DNA from 4 places in the Priestia sp. ABM2_011 genome. Region 2 is predicted to be linked to each of the others. Evidence: a T-box and tRNA genes for the amino acid it is inferred to sense, from the RefSeq annotation. Region 2 holds a T-box; the other regions hold tRNA genes.

The links. The T-box of region 2 lies ahead of thrS (threonine--tRNA ligase). A T-box ahead of a tRNA ligase gene usually reads a tRNA of that ligase, here a tRNA-Thr.
Region 1: it encodes a tRNA-Thr, which carries the amino acid that the T-box ahead of thrS (threonine--tRNA ligase) is inferred to sense. The anticodon was not compared.
Region 3: it encodes a tRNA-Thr, which carries the amino acid that the T-box ahead of thrS (threonine--tRNA ligase) is inferred to sense. The anticodon was not compared.
Region 4: it encodes a tRNA-Thr, which carries the amino acid that the T-box ahead of thrS (threonine--tRNA ligase) is inferred to sense. The anticodon was not compared.

The regions. Positions count from the first base shown of each region.
Region 1 is NZ_JBSWUB010000001.1:4,693,266-4,697,261, forward strand. It holds tRNA gene ACXAE4_RS24645 (tRNA-Ile) at 1-61, opposite strand, end outside; tRNA gene ACXAE4_RS24650 (tRNA-Gly) at 74-147, opposite strand; tRNA gene ACXAE4_RS24655 (tRNA-Asp) at 159-234, opposite strand; tRNA gene ACXAE4_RS24660 (tRNA-Ser) at 246-338, opposite strand; tRNA gene ACXAE4_RS24665 (tRNA-Ala) at 349-424, opposite strand; tRNA gene ACXAE4_RS24670 (tRNA-Pro) at 430-506, opposite strand; tRNA gene ACXAE4_RS24675 (tRNA-Arg) at 511-587, opposite strand; tRNA gene ACXAE4_RS24680 (tRNA-Leu) at 597-685, opposite strand; tRNA gene ACXAE4_RS24685 (tRNA-Cys) at 698-771, opposite strand; tRNA gene ACXAE4_RS24690 (tRNA-Gly) at 782-856, opposite strand; tRNA gene ACXAE4_RS24695 (tRNA-Leu) at 876-957, opposite strand; tRNA gene ACXAE4_RS24700 (tRNA-Lys) at 971-1,046, opposite strand; tRNA gene ACXAE4_RS24705 (tRNA-Gln) at 1,051-1,125, opposite strand; tRNA gene ACXAE4_RS24710 (tRNA-Tyr) at 1,133-1,216, opposite strand; tRNA gene ACXAE4_RS24715 (tRNA-Thr) at 1,225-1,300, opposite strand; tRNA gene ACXAE4_RS24720 (tRNA-Val) at 1,305-1,380, opposite strand; rRNA gene rrf (5S ribosomal RNA) at 1,495-1,610, opposite strand; rRNA gene ACXAE4_RS24730 (23S ribosomal RNA) at 1,673-3,996, opposite strand, start outside.
Region 2 is NZ_JBSWUB010000001.1:2,946,163-2,950,158, forward strand. It holds gene ACXAE4_RS15920 (hypothetical protein) at 40-243, shown strand; gene thrS (threonine--tRNA ligase) at 415-1,632, opposite strand; T-box leader at 1,686-1,914, opposite strand; gene ACXAE4_RS15930 (sulfatase family protein) at 2,581-3,996, opposite strand, start outside.
Region 3 is NZ_JBSWUB010000001.1:92,598-96,593, forward strand. It holds gene sigW (RNA polymerase sigma factor SigW) at 1-263, opposite strand, end outside; gene ACXAE4_RS00510 (aspartyl-phosphate phosphatase Spo0E family protein) at 419-589, shown strand; gene rocF (arginase) at 672-1,571, opposite strand; tRNA gene ACXAE4_RS00520 (tRNA-Ala) at 1,735-1,810, opposite strand; tRNA gene ACXAE4_RS00525 (tRNA-Gly) at 1,834-1,908, opposite strand; tRNA gene ACXAE4_RS00530 (tRNA-Lys) at 1,918-1,990, opposite strand; tRNA gene ACXAE4_RS00535 (tRNA-Gln) at 1,995-2,069, opposite strand; tRNA gene ACXAE4_RS00540 (tRNA-Tyr) at 2,077-2,160, opposite strand; tRNA gene ACXAE4_RS00545 (tRNA-Thr) at 2,169-2,244, opposite strand; tRNA gene ACXAE4_RS00550 (tRNA-Val) at 2,249-2,324, opposite strand; tRNA gene ACXAE4_RS00555 (tRNA-Glu) at 2,348-2,422, opposite strand; tRNA gene ACXAE4_RS00560 (tRNA-Asn) at 2,426-2,500, opposite strand; rRNA gene rrf (5S ribosomal RNA) at 2,510-2,625, opposite strand; rRNA gene ACXAE4_RS00570 (23S ribosomal RNA) at 2,735-3,996, opposite strand, start outside.
Region 4 is NZ_JBSWUB010000001.1:621,364-625,359, reverse strand. It holds tRNA gene ACXAE4_RS03420 (tRNA-Glu) at 38-109, opposite strand; tRNA gene ACXAE4_RS03415 (tRNA-Ser) at 130-220, opposite strand; tRNA gene ACXAE4_RS03410 (tRNA-Asn) at 224-298, opposite strand; tRNA gene ACXAE4_RS03405 (tRNA-Ile) at 302-378, opposite strand; tRNA gene ACXAE4_RS03400 (tRNA-Gly) at 386-459, opposite strand; tRNA gene ACXAE4_RS03395 (tRNA-His) at 471-546, opposite strand; tRNA gene ACXAE4_RS03390 (tRNA-Phe) at 557-632, opposite strand; tRNA gene ACXAE4_RS03385 (tRNA-Asp) at 641-716, opposite strand; tRNA gene ACXAE4_RS03380 (tRNA-Ser) at 728-820, opposite strand; tRNA gene ACXAE4_RS03375 (tRNA-Met) at 848-924, opposite strand; tRNA gene ACXAE4_RS03370 (tRNA-Ala) at 955-1,030, opposite strand; tRNA gene ACXAE4_RS03365 (tRNA-Pro) at 1,036-1,112, opposite strand; tRNA gene ACXAE4_RS03360 (tRNA-Arg) at 1,117-1,193, opposite strand; tRNA gene ACXAE4_RS03355 (tRNA-Leu) at 1,203-1,291, opposite strand; tRNA gene ACXAE4_RS03350 (tRNA-Gly) at 1,306-1,380, opposite strand; tRNA gene ACXAE4_RS03345 (tRNA-Leu) at 1,403-1,484, opposite strand; tRNA gene ACXAE4_RS03340 (tRNA-Lys) at 1,498-1,573, opposite strand; tRNA gene ACXAE4_RS03335 (tRNA-Thr) at 1,582-1,657, opposite strand; tRNA gene ACXAE4_RS03330 (tRNA-Val) at 1,684-1,759, opposite strand; rRNA gene rrf (5S ribosomal RNA) at 1,769-1,884, opposite strand; rRNA gene ACXAE4_RS03320 (23S ribosomal RNA) at 1,994-3,996, opposite strand, start outside.

The DNA.
Region 1 (3,996 bases), 1.7 Mb from region 2:
ACTCGAACCACCGACCTCACGCTTATCAGGCGTGCGCTCTAACCAGCTGAGCTATAGGCCCTTTACTTGGATTTGGAGCGGGTGATGAGAATCGAACTCACGACATCAGCTTGGAAGGCTGAGGTTTTACCACTAAACTACACCCGCATATTTTAAAGTGGCGGTCCCGACGGGAATCGAACCCGCGATCTCCTGCGTGACAGGCAGGCATGTTAACCGCTACACCACGGGACCAAAATAGAAAATGGCGGAGGAAGAGGGATTCGAACCCCCGCGGGCTTTAACACCCCTGTCGGTTTTCAAGACCGATCCCTTCAGCCGGACTTGGGTATTCCTCCGTGTACTGTATGGTGGAGCCTAGCGGGATCGAACCGCTGACCTCCTGCGTGCAAGGCAGGCGCTCTCCCAGCTGAGCTAAGGCCCCATAAATGGTCGGGAAGACAGGATTCGAACCTGCGACCCCTTGGTCCCAAACCAAGTGCTCTACCAAGCTGAGCTACTTCCCGTTTATGGCGCGCCCGAGAGGAGTCGAACCCCTAACCTTTTGATCCGTAGTCAAACGCTCTATCCAATTGAGCTACGGGCGCTTATTAAAATGGTGCCGAGGGCCGGACTTGAACCGGCACGGTAGTCACCTACCGCAGGATTTTAAGTCCTGTGTGTCTGCCAATTCCACCACCCCGGCAGGACTTATACGTGGAGGCGGCAACCGGATTTGAACCGGTGATAAAGGTTTTGCAGACCTTGGCCTTACCACTTGGCTATGCCGCCAATATATATATGGAGCGGAAGACGAGGTTCGAACTCGCGACCCCCACCTTGGCAAGGTGGTGTTCTACCACTGAACTACTTCCGCGCATTTATCTAAATTAAGATGCGGGTGAAGGGACTTGAACCCCCACGTCATAAGACACTAGATCCTAAGTCTAGCGCGTCTGCCAATTCCGCCACACCCGCGTGTAAATATAACTGGTGAGCCATGAAGGACTCGAACCTTCGACCCTCTGATTAAAAGTCAGATGCTCTACCAACTGAGCTAATGGCTCTCTATGGCTGGGCTAGCTGGATTCGAACCAACGCATGACGGAATCAAAATCCGTTGCCTTACCGCTTGGCGATAGCCCAATAAAGATGGTGGAGGGGGGCAGATTCGAACTGCCGAACCCGAAGGAGCGGATTTACAGTCCGCCGCGTTTAGCCACTTCGCTACCCCTCCGATATAAATGGTGCCGGCAAGAGGACTTGAACCCCCAACCTACTGATTACAAGTCAGTTGCTCTACCAGTTGAGCTACACCGGCACGGTGGTGGAGGATGACGGGATCGAACCGCCGACCCCCTGCTTGTAAGGCAGGTGCTCTCCCAGCTGAGCTAATCCTCCAGAGAATCTATATAAGCGCGTTAATAAGCGTTATTTTGAATACTCATAATAAACTATTTCAAATAAAAAACCCCTATGCTCTTTACAAGAGACTCATAAGGGGTTTTATTCATTGCCTGGCAACGTCCTACTCTCACAGGGACAAAGTCCCAACTACCATTGGCGCTAAAGAGCTTAACTTCCGTGTTCGGTATGGGAACGGGTGTGACCTCTTCGCTATCGCCACCAGACAAGAGATTGCTCTCTCAAAACTAGGTAACAGTTTGCTGAGTAAAGCTTACGCTTTTAAAGTTTGGTTAAGTCCTCGATCGATTAGTATCAGTCAGCTACACATGTCGCCACGCTTCCACCTCTGACCTATCAACCTGATCATCTTTCAGGGATCTTACTAGCTTGCGCTATGGGAAATCTCATCTTGAGGGGGGCTTCATGCTTAGATGCTTTCAGCACTTATCCCGTCCACACATAGCTACCCAGCGATGCCTTTGGCAAGACAACTGGTACACCAGCGGTGTGTCCATCCCGGTCCTCTCGTACTAAGGACAGCTCCTCTCAAATTTCCTACGCCCACGACGGATAGGGACCGAACTGTCTCACGACGTTCTGAACCCAGCTCGCGTACCGCTTTAATGGGCGAACAGCCCAACCCTTGGGACCGACTACAGCCCCAGGATGCGATGAGCCGACATCGAGGTGCCAAACCTCCCCGTCGATGTGGACTCTTGGGGGAGATAAGCCTGTTATCCCCGGGGTAGCTTTTATCCGTTGAGCGATGGCCCTTCCATGCGGAACCACCGGATCACTAAGCCCGACTTTCGTCCCTGCTCGACTTGTAGGTCTCGCAGTCAAGCTCCCTTGTGCCTTTACACTCTACGAATGATTTCCAACCATTCTGAGGGAACCTTTGGGCGCCTCCGTTACATTTTAGGAGGCGACCGCCCCAGTCAAACTGCCCACCTGACACTGTCTCCCGGCCCGATCAGGGCCGCGGGTTAGAATTTCAATACAGCCAGGGTAGTATCCCACCGACGCCTCCACCGAAGCTAGCGCTCCGGCTTCTCAGGCTCCTACCTATCCTGTACAAGCTGTACCAAAATTCAATATCAGGCTACAGTAAAGCTCCACGGGGTCTTTCCGTCCTGTCGCGGGTAACCTGCATCTTCACAGGTACTATAATTTCACCGAGTCTCTCGTTGAGACAGTGCCCAGATCGTTACGCCTTTCGTGCGGGTCGGAACTTACCCGACAAGGAATTTCGCTACCTTAGGACCGTTATAGTTACGGCCGCCGTTTACTGGGGCTTCGATTCAGAGCTTCTCCCAAAGGATAACCCCTCCTCTTAACCTTCCAGCACCGGGCAGGCGTCAGCCCCTATACTTCGCCTTGCGGCTTCGCAGAGACCTGTGTTTTTGCTAAACAGTCGCCTGGGCCTATTCACTGCGGCTCTCTCGGGCTATACACCCTACCAGAGCACCCCTTCTCCCGAAGTTACGGGGTCATTTTGCCGAGTTCCTTAACGAGAGTTCTCTCGATCACCTTAGGATTCTCTCCTCGCCTACCTGTGTCGGTTTGCGGTACGGGCACCTCCCGCCTCGCTAGAGGCTTTTCTTGGCAGTGTGGAATCAGGAACTTCGGTACTATAATTCCCTCGTCATCACAGCTCAGCCTTTATGATGAGCGGATTTGCCTACTCATCAGCCTAACTGCTTGAACGCGCATATCCAGCAGCGCGCTTACCCTATCCTACTGCGTCCCCCCATTACTCAAACGGCGGGGAGGTGGTACAGGAATATCAACCTGTTGGCCATCGCCTACGCTTTTCAGCCTCGGCTTAGGTCCCGACTAACCCTGAGCGGACGAGCCTTCCTCAGGAAACCTTAGGCATTCGGTGGACAAGATTCTCACTTGTCTTTCGCTACTCATACCGGCATTCTCACTTCTAAGCGCTCCACCAGTCCTTACGGTCTGACTTCGCTGCACTTAGAACGCTCTCCTACCACTGACATCAAAGATGTCAATCCACAGCTTCGGTGATACGTTTAGCCCCGGTACATTTTCGGCGCAGAGTCACTCGACCAGTGAGCTATTACGCACTCTTTAAATGGTGGCTGCTTCTAAGCCAACATCCTGGTTGTCTAAGCAACTCCACATCCTTTTCCACTTAACGTATACTTGGGGACCTTAGCTGGTGGTCTGGGCTGTTTCCCTTTTGACTACGGATCTTATCACTCGCAGTCTGACTCCCATGGATAAGTCTTTGGCATTCGGAGTTTGACTGAATTCGGTAACCCGTTGGGGGCCCCTAGTCCAATCAGTGCTCTACCTCCAAGACTCTCACAACATGAGGCTAGCCCTAAAGCTATTTCGGAGAGAACCAGCTATCTCCAGGTTCGATTGGAATTTCTCCGCTACCCACACCTCATCCCCGCACTTTTCAACGTGCGTGGGTTCGGGCCTCCATTCAGTGTTACCTGAACTTCACCCTGGACATGGGTAGATCACCTGGTTTCGGGTCTACAACCACATACTAAACGCCCTATTCAGACTCGCTTTCGCTACGGCTCCGCCTTATCAGCTTAACCTTGCATGGGATCGTAACTCGCCGGTTCATTCTAC
Region 2 (3,996 bases):
CAGAACGATGAATGTTTTACCTTAACGGGTGTTATAATGATGAAAACTGAAGTGTATGAAGGGCGGAGAGAGATGCTTAACTTACTTATTGGCTGTATTTTACTAGCATTAGGAGTGTACTTTATGTTTAAATTTCTTTTTTATTCTCCTTCTAAAAAGAAGCGAGGTCAGCAACCTATGAACAAATTGTCAAATGAAGATTCAGCTTCCCCCCGTACAAACGATTCGAATGGAACAAGATAATTTTTTTTATAAAATACCGGCGTTTGTCTAAGGCAAAAGTTATACTGCTGATATATATTATCTTATACCCTTCTAGTTCAATATTCCCTTCATTTTGGTGTAAGACAAGATGAAGGGAATCACTATCCGACTTAAAAAATCGGATTTTTCTATTTAGAAAGGTAAATGGCTTCAATAAACTCTGTTTGAATCCATTTCTTTATTCAAGTGTACAGCTGCCTCTTCAACACTTACTGTTCCAATGTTTTTCTTCCCATGCTTTCGCATAGCAAGCGATTTATTTTCTACTTCTTTATCTCCTATTACGGCCATATAAGGAACTTTGAGCATTTCGGCTTCTCTAATTTTCAGACCTATTTTTTCAATACGATCATCCACTTCAACACGATACCCTTGTGACTCCAGCTCGTGTTTCACCTTGTATGCATATTCCACATGCGGCGGTGCAATAGGCAAAAGCTTAAATTGAACAGGAGCCAGCCAAAGAGGAAATTGACCTTCATAATGTTCAATCAAGATGGCCATAAATCGTTCAACGGAACCGTATATAGCGCGGTGAATCATTACGGGACGGTGCGGTTTATTGTCCTCTCCAATATACATACAGTCAAACTTCTCTGGCATTAGAAAATCAAGCTGAACTGTTCCGCACTGCCAGCTGCGGCCTAGGGAATCTAAAATATGAAAATCGATTTTCGGCCCGTAAAAAGCTCCGTCTCCTTCATTTACCTGATAGTCTAAGCCTTTTTCATTTAGCACCGATTGAAGCGACTTTTCTGCTTGATTCCATGTTTCAATATCTCCCATAAATTTTTCAGGACGTGTGGATAGCTCCACTTTGTAATCAAAGCCAAAATGTGAATAAAAGTCATGGATAAACGCTAGAATGCGGCTAATCTCAGCTTCGATTTGACTGAGTTCTACGAATAAATGAGCGTCGTCCTGTGTGAATGACCGAACTCTTAGTAATCCGTTTAAAGAGCCAGAAAGCTCGTGGCGATGAACTAACCCGAGCTCCGCGTATCGAACTGGAAGTTCTCGGTAGCTTCTTCGCTTGCTGTTAAACAATAAAATGGCTCCCGGACAATTCATCGGTTTAATCGCATAGTTTTGTTTGTCAACATTTGAAAAATACATATTTTCATGATAGTGCTCCCAATGCCCTGATTGTTCCCATAGCTCCTGTTTCATCATGATGGGTGTTTTTATCTCTTGATAGCCTGCTTTGTAATGCTTTTGTTTCCAGTAGTTTTCTAACTCATTTCGAACAATCATTCCGTTAGGTAAGAAAAACGGCATACCAGGAGCTTCTTCCATCGACATAAACAGCTCCAGTTCTTGACCTAATTTTTGATGATTTCGTTTTTCTGCTTCCATTTGTTTTGACATGTTCATTCCTCCAATATGTTTTTATTCAACAAAAAAACCGCACTCATCCCTAATAAAGGGACGAATGCGGCCGTGGTACCACCCTAATTCCGTAAAATACCTATACGTATTTTACGCTTAAAAAGATAACGGTTTTACCGGTTGCAGTTTCAGTGTATACACATTCCCCGCCGCAGCTCCAAGGTGGTAAATTCATTTCGTTTTCTAAGGGTTCTCAGCCAGTGACCCTACTCTCTGTAAAGAAAATCCAAAAATGATTCATGTCCTTTTCAATGCTTGTATATTCATTTTTTCTACATAAAAAACCGCACTCATCCCTAGTGAAGGGACGAATGCGGTCGTGGTACCACCCTAATTCCGTAAAATACCTGTACGCATTTTACGCTCAAAAAAAGATAACGGTTTTACCGATTGCAGTTTCAGTTATGCACATTCCCTGCAATAGCTCTAAGGTGGTAAATTAGATGATTTCTTAAGGGCTCCCAGCCGCTGACCCTATTCTCTGCGAAGAAAACAGCACCTAATTCATGTCCTTTTCGTTGCCAAATAATGTTTGTTAGTTGTTAAAAGTGATTATAGTGTATAAATTTTACAGAAGTCAAGAAGTAATTTTTATTTCTTAATGTTATAGAATTAATTTATGCTTAAATTCCCGAAAAGTTACTTAAGAATATATGGGCTTAAAAAGTTTTTTATTATAATATTAACACCTACATTTTATTTTTGTTTTTACCTTTATTGTGTAAGAATAAAGGCAAAAAAGAAAGATGTTACAAGCATTTATTTGCTTTATCTAAGTATTATTAACGAATTAAAATCCAGTACTGCTCAAATCAGAATAAGTAACATAGCACAAGTATCATCAGTTTTTTATTTATATACTAAAATATTAAATATACCTTTTTCTACTTACACCAATATTTGGCTTGAACTCGTCGAAACTATTTTTTATCTATCTTTAGACGGAAGCTCCTGGTACATGCTTCCACTTTGCGGAAAAATCCGTTTTTTCCTGAGTTGTTCTTTAAGAATAACATCAAGCTGCCGCTGAATTTTCCTTGTTTCATTTGTTGAAAAATACGGGTAAGCCAAATTTACTGTTTCTAACGGATCCTTGGTCAAATTGTACATTTCAATTTGATCCGGAACCGATGTTTCTTTAAGGTTAGTAAGATCTACCGGGTAACTTTCATATTGCTCTCGGTGGATGACTTCATCTTTTTCGTTAGGTGCTGACCGAAATTGCGGATTATCATGGTATCGAGCGTATTTCCAGATTTCCTTTCCTGCGGCTGATTGAAACTCGACAATGATCGCTTGAATGTGATTAGGCTGAACGACTGACGGATAGCTTTCTCCTAAAAAATTTGTTTGGTGAAGTCCTTTTGTCGGGTCATCATCCGTCATAAAGAAAATCGGTGCTTTTTCTTTATGGAGCGATGTTTCTCCTCGCAACGTTCCTGAGAGGTCTCGCCCAACAAATGGATGTACTTCCGTATGACTTTTTTGCAATTGCTTTTGAACAGCGGAAGCATCGATATTAGCCAAGCTAAGCATTGTCGGGATCAAGTCAACATGACTAGTCAGCACGTCTGTACGTTGATAACTAGGAAACAAATGCTTGTTATGAATGAGAAGCGGCACGTGAATCGACTCTTCATACATGTTGTACCATTTTTGATGTAGTCCTCCGTGAGCCCCAAGCAAATCACCGTGATCCGACGTGAAAATAATAATGGTATTGTCATAGAACGAAGATTGTTCTATAGTCCGAAGGACTTTCAAAATTTGTTTATCAACATTTTTTTGAAGCTGATAATATAAGCGCCGGTAGAAACTAGAATTTGGCGTCGGCTGCAGCGCTTTTGGGTAGATGTATTTATAGCTGCTTTGAGCGCTAGGCTTCGTTTGTAAAGATTCTCTAATAGTAGGTGGCGGCTCGATGTTCGGAATTGTCTCATCAATAGAAAACTGAAACATAGCAAGGTGTTTGGTGATTGCTCCGAACAGCGCAATGTCATGCGGGTTCACAAACGAAGCTACCATGAGCCAAGGCTGCGCAGTCTTTTGATATTCTAATTGTTGAATAAGCTCTATGATTTCCTCTGCATATATTTCGTCTCGTCCACTCACTCCAATGGCCGCAGATGAACCAGAATTGTGCGGGTTTCTCCCTTCCGGCTCTGGACCAATCCACCCTGAAAAACTAAACTTTTCAAGCTTATTAGCCCGTTGATAGAGGCGCTCTTTTTCTGGATCCGGTATTCCTGTTTGCATCTGGTAGCTAGAAAAAACGTTATGTGTTCCTGGAATTAAGATGTTCTCATCAGAAATATGCCATTTTCCTTTATAAAAGGTTTGATA
Region 3 (3,996 bases), 2.9 Mb from region 2:
TTTTTACGAATTCGATCAATACAAAGATTTGTAGCAATTCGATATAGCCAGGTGGAAAACTTTTTACTCGTGTCATAGCTATGAATATTTACATAGGCTCGAATAAACGCTTCTTGTGCAGCGTCTTGCGCTTCTTCCCGGTTTCCTAGCATTCGATAACATAGATGAAAAAGTTTATCCTTGTGATATTCTACTATGTCAGCAAACGCATCCTGGTCACCTTTTTTTACTTTTTTTATTTTTCTTTTTAATAATAAATCCATGTAACGGTTACCTCCGCCCATTGCGGGATAGTATATATACGTGTACTTTATCATAAAGTTTCACTTATGCTTGATTATTTTAACAAAAATTTGTCAAATACGTTTAAAAAGATCGTACGTAGGTTATGTAATTAGTATAGATGAAAAGAAGAGGAGTGGAAAGCTTGACTCATACAAAAGAAAACCTTTTGAATCAAATTGAAGAATGTAGAAATAACATGGTCACTCTTGCAGCAGAAAATCCTTTATCATCACTAACAGTGGTGAGAGTAAGCTCAGAGCTAGATGGTCTATTAAATGAATATGAAAAGTTTTTCTCTATATAAAGAAGCTCTAGAATCTGAACTAAGAGCTTCTTTTTTTTATCTTCACATTTGTTTCATGTACCTTTTGGTAGGCAATAATGTTTTATACTAATTTTTCTCCTAAAAGTGAGCCCATTAATGCAACAGCTACGGTAGCTGTTTTATTCCGCTCATCTAAAATAGGATTCACTTCCACAAACTCGGCAGAAGTGATTAGCTGAGATTCTGCCAACATCTCCATAGCTAAATGACTTTCTCTGTAGCTTATTCCACCGATAACTGGCGTTCCTACTCCAGGTGCATCATGTGGATCCAGTCCATCTAAATCGAGTGATAGATGAACGCCATCTGTTTTATCACGCAAATATAAAATTGTTTCTTCCATTACTTTTGTCATACCCATTCGATCTATCTCATGCATCGTATACACTTTAATTCCTTTTTCCTTTATTAGCTCTTTTTCTCCTTCATCTAAAGAACGGGCTCCGATAATCACAATATTCTCGGGCTTGACTTTAGGGGCATAGCCACCAATTCGAGTCAATGCTTCGTCTCCTATACCTATACTTGCCGCCAATGGCATACCGTGAATATTTCCGGAAGGAGACGTATCTGCTGTATTTAAATCTCCATGTGCATCATACCAAATTACACCCAAATTTTTATAATGACGACTTACTCCTGCTAGTGTTCCGATAGCGATGCTGTGATCTCCCCCTAGCACTAAAGGAAACCTTTTATTTGTAATAACATCACTTACGGTCTGAGCAAGTCTTTCGCTAGCATCCGCTACAGCTTTTAAATTCTTTAAGTTTGTATTTTCATCACTATGTACTCGTTCAGCTAAGGCAATTTCAATATTCCCTTTATCTTCTACACTATATCCAATATTCTCGATGCGTTCCATAACACCTGCATATCGTATCGCACTTGGCCCCATATCGACCCCTCGGCGAGTTTGACCTAAATCCATTGGTACTCCAATAATTGAAAGCTTATTCATAATATGTCCCCCCATCACAAATGTTGCTACTCTCTTATTGTAACGGCTAAATGAGCGATGGCTCAACTCGACACTTTTTTGAATATATATACAATTCTAATTTGTAGAAACTACACAAAAAAACCTTTAAGCAAATTGCTTAAAGGTTGTACGTTTATATGTATGGTGGAGCCTAGCGGGATCGAACCGCTGACCTCCTGCGTGCAAGGCAGGCGCTCTCCCAGCTGAGCTAAGGCCCCAATATGTTTTTTTTATATAGAAATGGAGCGGAAGACGAGGTTCGAACTCGCGACCCCCACCTTGGCAAGGTGGTGTTCTACCACTGAACTACTTCCGCTTATTAAAATGAGCCATGAAGGACTCGAACCTTCGACCCTCTGATTAAAAGTCAGATGCTCTACCAACTGAGCTAATGGCTCTCTATGGCTGGGCTAGCTGGATTCGAACCAACGCATGACGGAATCAAAATCCGTTGCCTTACCGCTTGGCGATAGCCCAATAAAAATGGTGGAGGGGGGCAGATTCGAACTGCCGAACCCGAAGGAGCGGATTTACAGTCCGCCGCGTTTAGCCACTTCGCTACCCCTCCGATATAAATGGTGCCGGCAAGAGGACTTGAACCCCCAACCTACTGATTACAAGTCAGTTGCTCTACCAGTTGAGCTACACCGGCACGGTGGTGGAGGATGACGGGATCGAACCGCCGACCCCCTGCTTGTAAGGCAGGTGCTCTCCCAGCTGAGCTAATCCTCCACTATTATGTAGATAAAAATAAATGGTGACCCGTACGGGATTCGAACCCGTGTTACCGCCGTGAAAGGGCGGTGTCTTAACCGCTTGACCAACGGGCCAGTTGGCTCCACAGGTAGGACTCGAACCTACGACCGATCGGTTAACAGCCGATAGCTCTACCACTGAGCTACTGTGGAATAATAATAGCCTGGCAACGTCCTACTCTCACAGGGACAAAGTCCCAACTACCATCGGCGCTAAAGAGCTTAACTTCCGTGTTCGGTATGGGAACGGGTGTGACCTCTTCGCTATCGCCACCAGACAAATTATATTATACATGATTTGATAAAGAAAGCAAGACTTTTTTGAAAAAGTTTTGTTCTTTCAAAACTAGATAACAGGTTGCTGAGTAAAGCTTACGCTTTTAAAGTTTGGTTAAGTCCTCGATCGATTAGTATCAGTCAGCTACACATGTCGCCACGCTTCCACCTCTGACCTATCAACCTGATCATCTTTCAGGGATCTTACTAGCTTGCGCTATGGGAAATCTCATCTTGAGGGGGGCTTCATGCTTAGATGCTTTCAGCACTTATCCCGTCCACACATAGCTACCCAGCGATGCCTTTGGCAAGACAACTGGTACACCAGCGGTGTGTCCATCCCGGTCCTCTCGTACTAAGGACAGCTCCTCTCAAATTTCCTACGCCCACGACGGATAGGGACCGAACTGTCTCACGACGTTCTGAACCCAGCTCGCGTACCGCTTTAATGGGCGAACAGCCCAACCCTTGGGACCGACTACAGCCCCAGGATGCGATGAGCCGACATCGAGGTGCCAAACCTCCCCGTCGATGTGGACTCTTGGGGGAGATAAGCCTGTTATCCCCGGGGTAGCTTTTATCCGTTGAGCGATGGCCCTTCCATGCGGAACCACCGGATCACTAAGCCCGACTTTCGTCCCTGCTCGACTTGTAGGTCTCGCAGTCAAGCTCCCTTGTGCCTTTACACTCTACGAATGATTTCCAACCATTCTGAGGGAACCTTTGGGCGCCTCCGTTACATTTTAGGAGGCGACCGCCCCAGTCAAACTGCCCACCTGACACTGTCTCCCGGCCCGATCAGGGCCGCGGGTTAGAATTTCAATACAGCCAGGGTAGTATCCCACCGACGCCTCCACCGAAGCTAGCGCTCCGGCTTCTCAGGCTCCTACCTATCCTGTACAAGCTGTACCAAAATTCAATATCAGGCTACAGTAAAGCTCCACGGGGTCTTTCCGTCCTGTCGCGGGTAACCTGCATCTTCACAGGTACTATAATTTCACCGAGTCTCTCGTTGAGACAGTGCCCAGATCGTTACGCCTTTCGTGCGGGTCGGAACTTACCCGACAAGGAATTTCGCTACCTTAGGACCGTTATAGTTACGGCCGCCGTTTACTGGGGCTTCGATTCAGAGCTTCTCCCAAAGGATAACCCCTCCTCTTAACCTTCCAGCACCGGGCAGGCGTCAGCCCCTATACTTCGCCTTGCGGCTTCGCAGAGACCTGTGTTTTTGCTAAACAGTCGCCTGGGCCTATTCACTGCGGCTCTCTCGGGCTATACACCCTACCAGAGCACCCCTTCTCCCGAAGTTACGGGGTCATTTTGCCGAGTTCCTTAACGAGAGTTCTCTCGATCACCTTAGGATTCTCTCCTCG
Region 4 (3,996 bases), 2.3 Mb from region 2:
TAAAAAAAGGTTTGCATATATGCAAACCTTTTTAAGATGACCCGTACGGGATTCGAACCCGTGTTACCGCCGTGAAAGGGCGGTGTCTTAACCGCTTGACCAACGGGCCATATTTAAATTTAAAACGACTGGCGGAGAAGGAGGGATTTGAACCCTCGCGCCGCTTACACGACCTACACCCTTAGCAGGGGCGCCTCTTCAGCCACTTGAGTACTTCTCCGTATGGCTCCACAGGTAGGACTCGAACCTACGACCGATCGGTTAACAGCCGATAGCTCTACCACTGAGCTACTGTGGAATATGGTGGGCCTAAGTGGACTCGAACCACCGACCTCACGCTTATCAGGCGTGCGCTCTAACCAGCTGAGCTATAGGCCCATTAATTTGGAGCGGGTGATGAGAATCGAACTCACGACATCAGCTTGGAAGGCTGAGGTTTTACCACTAAACTACACCCGCGTTACTTAAGATGGGGCGACTGATGGGAATCGAACCCACGAATGCCGGAACCACAATCCGGTGCGTTAACCACTTCGCCACAATCGCCGTCTTAAAATGGTGGCTCGGGACGGAATCGAACCGCCGACACAAGGATTTTCAGTCCTTTGCTCTACCAACTGAGCTACCGAGCCAAACAAAATGGCGGTCCCGACGGGAATCGAACCCGCGATCTCCTGCGTGACAGGCAGGCATGTTAACCGCTACACCACGGGACCAAGATAGAAAATGGAGGAGGAAGAGGGATTCGAACCCCCGCGGGCTTTAACACCCCTGTCGGTTTTCAAGACCGATCCCTTCAGCCGGACTTGGGTATTCCTCCGTATATTTATAACAAATGTAACTTATATGGTAGCGGCGGAGGGAGTCGAACCCACGACCTCACGGGTATGAACCGTACGCTCTAGCCAGCTGAGCTACACCGCCATATTATTCATTACAATTATTCAGTTTAATTGGTGGAGCCTAGCGGGATCGAACCGCTGACCTCCTGCGTGCAAGGCAGGCGCTCTCCCAGCTGAGCTAAGGCCCCATAAATGGTCGGGAAGACAGGATTCGAACCTGCGACCCCTTGGTCCCAAACCAAGTGCTCTACCAAGCTGAGCTACTTCCCGTTTATGGCGCGCCCGAGAGGAGTCGAACCCCTAACCTTTTGATCCGTAGTCAAACGCTCTATCCAATTGAGCTACGGGCGCTTATTAAAATGGTGCCGAGGGCCGGACTTGAACCGGCACGGTAGTCACCTACCGCAGGATTTTAAGTCCTGTGTGTCTGCCAATTCCACCACCCCGGCAGGACTTATATACGTGGAGCGGAAGACGAGGTTCGAACTCGCGACCCCCACCTTGGCAAGGTGGTGTTCTACCACTGAACTACTTCCGCAAATATATGAAATTACTAAAGATGCGGGTGAAGGGACTTGAACCCCCACGTCATAAGACACTAGATCCTAAGTCTAGCGCGTCTGCCAATTCCGCCACACCCGCGTGTAAATATAACTGGTGAGCCATGAAGGACTCGAACCTTCGACCCTCTGATTAAAAGTCAGATGCTCTACCAACTGAGCTAATGGCTCGAAAAAAATGGTGCCGGCAAGAGGACTTGAACCCCCAACCTACTGATTACAAGTCAGTTGCTCTACCAATTGAGCTACACCGGCGTGCAATCTCTGACTTAAATAGTCGATGGTGGAGGATGACGGGATCGAACCGCCGACCCCCTGCTTGTAAGGCAGGTGCTCTCCCAGCTGAGCTAATCCTCCGATATAAAAGCCTGGCAACGTCCTACTCTCACAGGGACAAAGTCCCAACTACCATTGGCGCTAAAGAGCTTAACTTCCGTGTTCGGTATGGGAACGGGTGTGACCTCTTCGCTATCGCCACCAGACATATTATATTATACACTATTATATAAAGAAAGCAATACTTTTTTTCGAAAGATTTATTCTTTCAAAACTAGATAACAGTTTGCTGAGTAAAGCTTACACTTTTAAAGTTTGGTTAAGTCCTCGATCGATTAGTATCAGTCAGCTACACATGTCGCCACGCTTCCACCTCTGACCTATCAACCTGATCATCTTTCAGGGATCTTACTAGCTTGCGCTATGGGAAATCTCATCTTGAGGGGGGCTTCATGCTTAGATGCTTTCAGCACTTATCCCGTCCACACATAGCTACCCAGCGATGCCTTTGGCAAGACAACTGGTACACCAGCGGTGTGTCCATCCCGGTCCTCTCGTACTAAGGACAGCTCCTCTCAAATTTCCTACGCCCACGACGGATAGGGACCGAACTGTCTCACGACGTTCTGAACCCAGCTCGCGTACCGCTTTAATGGGCGAACAGCCCAACCCTTGGGACCGACTACAGCCCCAGGATGCGATGAGCCGACATCGAGGTGCCAAACCTCCCCGTCGATGTGGACTCTTGGGGGAGATAAGCCTGTTATCCCCGGGGTAGCTTTTATCCGTTGAGCGATGGCCCTTCCATGCGGAACCACCGGATCACTAAGCCCGACTTTCGTCCCTGCTCGACTTGTAGGTCTCGCAGTCAAGCTCCCTTGTGCCTTTACACTCTACGAATGATTTCCAACCATTCTGAGGGAACCTTTGGGCGCCTCCGTTACATTTTAGGAGGCGACCGCCCCAGTCAAACTGCCCACCTGACACTGTCTCCCGGCCCGATCAGGGCCGCGGGTTAGAATTTCAATACAGCCAGGGTAGTATCCCACCGACGCCTCCACCGAAGCTAGCGCTCCGGCTTCTCAGGCTCCTACCTATCCTGTACAAGCTGTACCAAAATTCAATATCAGGCTACAGTAAAGCTCCACGGGGTCTTTCCGTCCTGTCGCGGGTAACCTGCATCTTCACAGGTACTATAATTTCACCGAGTCTCTCGTTGAGACAGTGCCCAGATCGTTACGCCTTTCGTGCGGGTCGGAACTTACCCGACAAGGAATTTCGCTACCTTAGGACCGTTATAGTTACGGCCGCCGTTTACTGGGGCTTCGATTCAGAGCTTCTCCCAAAGGATAACCCCTCCTCTTAACCTTCCAGCACCGGGCAGGCGTCAGCCCCTATACTTCGCCTTGCGGCTTCGCAGAGACCTGTGTTTTTGCTAAACAGTCGCCTGGGCCTATTCACTGCGGCTCTCTCGGGCTATACACCCTACCAGAGCACCCCTTCTCCCGAAGTTACGGGGTCATTTTGCCGAGTTCCTTAACGAGAGTTCTCTCGATCACCTTAGGATTCTCTCCTCGCCTACCTGTGTCGGTTTGCGGTACGGGCACCTCCCGCCTCGCTAGAGGCTTTTCTTGGCAGTGTGGAATCAGGAACTTCGGTACTATAATTCCCTCGTCATCACAGCTCAGCTTTCATGATGAGCGGATTTGCCTACTCATCAGCCTAACTGCTTGAACGCGCATATCCAGCAGCGCGCTTACCCTATCCTACTGCGTCCCCCCATTACTCAAACGGCGGGGAGGTGGTACAGGAATATCAACCTGTTGGCCATCGCCTACGCTTTTCAGCCTCGGCTTAGGTCCCGACTAACCCTGAGCGGACGAGCCTTCCTCAGGAAACCTTAGGCATTCGGTGGACAAGATTCTCACTTGTCTTTCGCTACTCATACCGGCATTCTCACTTCTAAGCGCTCCACCAGTCCTTACGGTCTGACTTCGCTGCACTTAGAACGCTCTCCTACCACTGACATCAAAGATGTCAATCCACAGCTTCGGTGATACGTTTAGCCCCGGTACATTTTCGGCGCAGAGTCACTCGACCAGTGAGCTATTACGCACTCTTTAAATGGTGGCTGCTTCTAAGCCAACATCCTGGTTGTCTAAGCAACTCCACATCCTTTTCCACTTAACGTATACTTGGGGACCTTAGCTGGTGGTCTGGGCTGTTTCCCTTTTGACTACGGATCTTATCACTCGCAGTCTGACTCCCATGGATAAGTCTTTGGCATTCGGAGTTTGACTGAATTCGGTAACCCGTTG